Regions from separate parts of the Holdemania filiformis genome, predicted to be linked through region 2. Evidence: riboswitches for the same ligand, from Rfam matches in the RefSeq annotation. Region 2 holds a riboswitch; the other holds the start of a gene.
What was found. Region 2 has a riboswitch for ZMP and ZTP ahead of DWY25_RS09710 (phosphoribosylaminoimidazolecarboxamide formyltransferase). Riboswitches for the same ligand answer to the same signal wherever they lie in the genome.
Positions count from the first base shown of each region.

Region 1: another riboswitch for ZMP and ZTP. It lies ahead of DWY25_RS01610 (IMP cyclohydrolase); the one in region 2 lies ahead of DWY25_RS09710 (phosphoribosylaminoimidazolecarboxamide formyltransferase).

Region 1 covers NZ_QRUP01000001.1:318,889-321,274, forward strand. Annotated here, with positions in the region: gene DWY25_RS01605 (hypothetical protein) at 75-653, shown strand; ZMP/ZTP riboswitch at 722-802, shown strand; gene DWY25_RS01610 (IMP cyclohydrolase) at 833-1,546, shown strand; gene DWY25_RS01615 (YjdF family protein) at 1,660-2,076, opposite strand; gene DWY25_RS01620 (TVP38/TMEM64 family protein) at 2,240-2,386, opposite strand, start outside.
Region 2 covers NZ_QRUP01000011.1:347-2,732, forward strand. Annotated here, with positions in the region: gene DWY25_RS09710 (phosphoribosylaminoimidazolecarboxamide formyltransferase) at 59-1,231, opposite strand; ZMP/ZTP riboswitch at 1,273-1,353, opposite strand; gene DWY25_RS09715 (TetR/AcrR family transcriptional regulator C-terminal domain-containing protein) at 1,461-2,036, opposite strand; gene DWY25_RS09720 (manganese efflux pump MntP) at 2,048-2,386, opposite strand, start outside.

The DNA of each region.
Region 1 (2,386 bases), on a different contig from region 2:
GTTCCAGCGGGACTGAATTTGCAAAACGGAATGAAACATGATATGATGATTGGGCATTTGAGGAGCGTGATGATGTGTTAAAGAAACTGATGATCGGATCGATGGGATTCCTTTTTCTCAGCAGTGCTACGTTGTTTTCTTACCGGGCGCTGGAACCGAAAGCCGCGACAGGCATTGAAGAGAGCTACCTGAACGCCGCCCAGCCGTCCGCCATGCTTCGTTCAGTAGAGCCGTCCGACGATGCGGCGCCTGCGGTCGCTTCAGCTCAGCCGGTCTATGAGCCGGGACTGCATAATATCTATTTCTGCCGGCCGGACAACGATGATTGCGCTTATATCAACGAATATGTCTTCAAGCCGTTAGCGCAGGAGCTGAAAACGACCGCGCTGGACGCGTTTGAATTTTATGATCTGACCAGTCTGGGTGAGAATTATCCGGCGGCCAAGCTCAAGAGCCAATGGGGCTTTGAAAGCTATCCGGCGTTTGTTTCCCTGAGCGTTGCCGATGACGGCACGCAGACCATTAACAACGTCCTCAGCTGGAACAAGGAAGATCCAATCGACGCCCAGAGCCTGAAGCTGTGGATGATCGACAACGGCATTTGGACCGGCGAAATCGAAGATCAGGGAGAATTGATCGAACAACCGGAATAAGTCCTGAAAGTTCAGGGCTTTTCTTTTTTTTCAGCGCTTGTTTTTTTTGTAAGAATAGTCTAAACTTTTGGTGGATGTGCGACTGGCGGATCAGTGGAACAACCACAGGGAGCACAATTCTGAAACAGCCGACCGCCTGGGCCGGGAGACATTCCCGTTGAATTTAGGGAGGAAACTTTATGCAAAAAATCTCACTCAAAGACGATCTTCAACAGAACACCTACCCCGGCCGGGGTATCGTGCTGGGCAAGACGCCGGACGGCCGCAAAGCGGCGGCCGCGTACTTCATCATGGGCCGCAGTGAAAACAGCCGCAACCGCATCTTCGTCACGGACGGACAGGGAATCCGCACGCAGGCTTACGATCCCTCGAAGCTGACCGATCCGTCGCTGATCATTTATGCCCCGGTGCGCGTTCTGGGCAACAAGACAATCGTCACCAACGGCGATCAGACCGATACGATCTACGCCGGCATGGACAGGCAGCTGACGTTTGAACAAGCGCTGCGCAGCCGGGAATTCGAGCCGGACGGACCGAACTTCACGCCGCGGATCTCCGGAATTCTGCATATCGAAAACGGCAAGTTCAACTATGCGCTGTCGATCTTAAAAAGCAGCGACGGCAATCCGCAGTCCTGCCACCGCTACACCTTCGCATACGAAAATCCGCTGGCGGGCGAAGGCCATTTCATCCACACCTACATGCATGACGGAGATCCGCTGCCCAGCTTTGAGGGTGAACCCAAGCGCGTGGAAATCCCGGATTCGCTCGACGCGCTGACCGCGCTGTTGTGGGATAATCTGAATCCGGACAACAAGGTTTCCCTGTTTGTCCGCATGATCGATCTGGAAAGCGGCGAAACGGAAACCCGCATCGTCAACAAGCACGCATAAGCGGCCAATTTTCCCGGCATCGCTTAAAACAAAAGCAAAAGGATGTCTGATTTCCCGGAGAGCGTCTCCGCGGATGAAATCAGGCATCCTTTTTTTGATCATTCCAGCCCGGGTTACTTTCCCCGGTGCTTCGCTTTTCGTTGCTTCTGCTTCAGCGCGAACCGATTTTCTTTTTCCTGCCCGCGTTGCTGCCGAAGCTGCGTTTGACGTTCTGTTTTCAGTTGTTCCTGCTGCAGCTTCAGCGCCTGCTGCGCCTTTGTGCCGATCCCCGTCCGGCGGATCTGCCCGCGGGCCTGGCGCTGGGCACGTTTGGGATTTTCAGCATGCGCTTTGACCGGCGCGGCGACGGCCGGGCTGAAACGCAGCGACGCATAGTTTCTTAAAACGAAGTCATAGACCTCGCCGTCTTTCGGCTCCGCCCCAAACGTTACTTTACAGACGGTCAGTGCTCCCTGCGCCTGCCGTTCAAAAATGCCGACCCAGAAAGGGTCCTCAAAAAAGACGGTCAGACAAATCGAACTTTTGTTCATAACGATTCCTCCTTCATGATAAGTTATGAACAAAGAACGGACGACCCGAAGGAGGGAAGGTTACTTCCATCTTGCGATGGGGCCGGGCTACCTACCGGCTCTGTAAGCGGGATCGCTTACGTTGCGTTTTTATCTTTGCGTTTCATTTTAATGAGTACAGGATTCATAATCCGTGCTTCTTGCGGAAATGCACGGAGATGAGGTACAACGCGGCCAGGATCGCAACAGCTAAAATCAGATAGACCGGCCGGGTAAAGGATATACTCAGGGTTTTGCCGAACAAGCTCAGCCCCAGCATCATGATCAGCTT
Region 2 (2,386 bases):
ATTCTTAACTCCCGCTTCTGAAAAGCTTCACGTTAAGAAGGAAAGAAAAAACTTCTTTTTAATGATGGAACAGCCGCACACCGTTAAAGATCAGAACGATGCCGTAACGGTTGCAGGTGTCGATGACATGATCATCGCGGACTGAACCGCCGGCCTCCACGATGTAGGAGACGCCGCTCTTGCGGGCCCGTTCAATATTATCGCCGAATGGGAAGAAGGCGTCAGAAGCCAGGGAGACGCCGCTGACCTGTGCCAGCCAGGCTTTCTTTTCTTCCGCTGTCAGGACTTCCGGTTTTTCCGTAAAGACTTCCTGCCAGCTGCCCTCGCGCAGCAGATCCTCCCATTCATCGGAAATATAGACGTCGATCGCGTTATCGCGGTCTGCCCGGCGAATTTTCTCTTTAAATGGCAGGTTCAGCACTTTCGGATGCTGACGCAGATACCAGATATCCGCTTTGTTGCCTGCCATCCGCGTACAATGGATGCGGGACTGCTGCCCGGCGCCGATTCCGATCGCCTGACCGTCCTTCGCATAAACGACGGAATTGGACTGAGTATATTTTGCGGTGATCATCGCGATCAACAGATCCCGCTTCGCACCCTCCGGCAATTCCTTATTTTCAGACACGATATTCTGAAGCAGGCTTTCGTCAATCTTCACATCGTTGCGCTGCTGATGGAAGCGCACGCCGTAAACTTCCTTGCTTTCCATCGGTTTCGGCGTATAGTTCGGATCCATCTGCAGAACCAGATAGGTCCCCTTGCGTTTTGCGCGTAAAATTTCAAGTGCTTTTTCGCTGTAAGACGGAGCGATTACACCGTCAGAAACTTCCTTAGATAAGAACCGGGCCGTGGCTTCATCGCATTCTTCAGACAGCGCCGCAAAATCGCCGTAGGAAGACATGCGGTCAGCGCCGCGGGCGCGAATATACGCGCTGGCAATCGGCGTCAGTTCAATTCCTTCGCAGAAGTAGATCTTCTTCATCGTTTCATCCAAAGGCAGGCCGATCGCTGCACCCGCCGGGGATACGTGCTTAAATGAAGCCGCGGCGGCCATCCCGGTGGCCTCCTTTAATTCCTTGACAAGCTGCCAGGCATTCAGAGCGTCAAGCAGGTTAATATAACCCGCCCGGCCATTTAAAACTGTAAATGGCAGATCGCCCTCTTCAATTTCGACGCTGGCTGGTTTCTGGTTGGGATTGCATCCGTATTTCAGCTGATACTCTTTCATCTTTGTTCCTCCTTTTACGAAAAAAAGCCGCACTGCTGGTCCTTCATGGCCCAGACGGTCGGCTCTGCTTAGCATTAACTTCCCTGTGGTCAATTCCACTTCCGTCAGTCGGTTAACTGTCTAAAAATTATCACGCTTCCACGCTTGTGTCAAGCCTTCTTCCATGAAGTTTTCCTCCATTTCCGTATCGCTTCTCAGAATGTGGAATTTCTTATGAAAAGCCCGGGATTCAGGCTCCATTTCCACCGCCCTGGGGCATATCGAGAAAATCAAAGATGGAGCTGGTTACGACGGAACCGTATTGTTTCAAAAAGGTTTCACTGTCCATGCCGCGGCTGCGGCACAGCCAGTGATTGACCGTATAACAAAGGCTGTTGCCGAAATAGCCCGCCAGTTCTTCCTCGCTCATTGTTCCCAGCTTCTCCGGCCGGCCATACCGGCGGAACATCTCAGTGAACAGCTGCTGAACGTTTTCTTCAAACAAATCTTCAAAGCTGTTCTGACCGGTAATGCGGAAAGCGATCTGATAAAACTCCCGATTCTCTACGAAATTATCGAGCATCGCCTTAACCGCCTGAAGGAATTGCCTTTTCTCTATATAAGGAAGCGCAGTTTCTACGGTGTCCAGATAGATGATATAGCTTAAGGCGGCGTACTTATCCTCGAAATAGTTGTAAAACGTCGCGCGGATGACGCCGGTCTTATCGCAGATTTGCTTGATTGTAATCTTTTCAAAGCTTTTCTGCAGCATGAGTTCTTTCAGGCTTTCTGCCAGAAAGCGTTTCATCATCCCCCGTTTTTCCATACTTGTCCCCCCTAGCGCAGATGCGTCAGCACCTGGAACAGAACCTTAAGGCTGATCAAAAAGAGAATAACGCTGCCGGCTGTGAAAATCGTCCGGCGATAGGCCAGTCCCAGCCGATAGCCGATCTGTTGTCCCAATTCCACACAGGCCAGTGTGACCAGCGTTGAAATCAGGCAGACCTGGAAAGCGTCCGCTTGAAGCAGCGTCATACTGGTCCCCAACAGGAACACATCGACGCTGGTGATCAATCCCAAGATCAGCACTTTCTTGTAGTTAAAACTGTCGTCATGGCGTTCTTCAATCGCTTTCTGCCGAAACGCCTGGATCAGCAGGAAGCAGCCCAGCGCAAA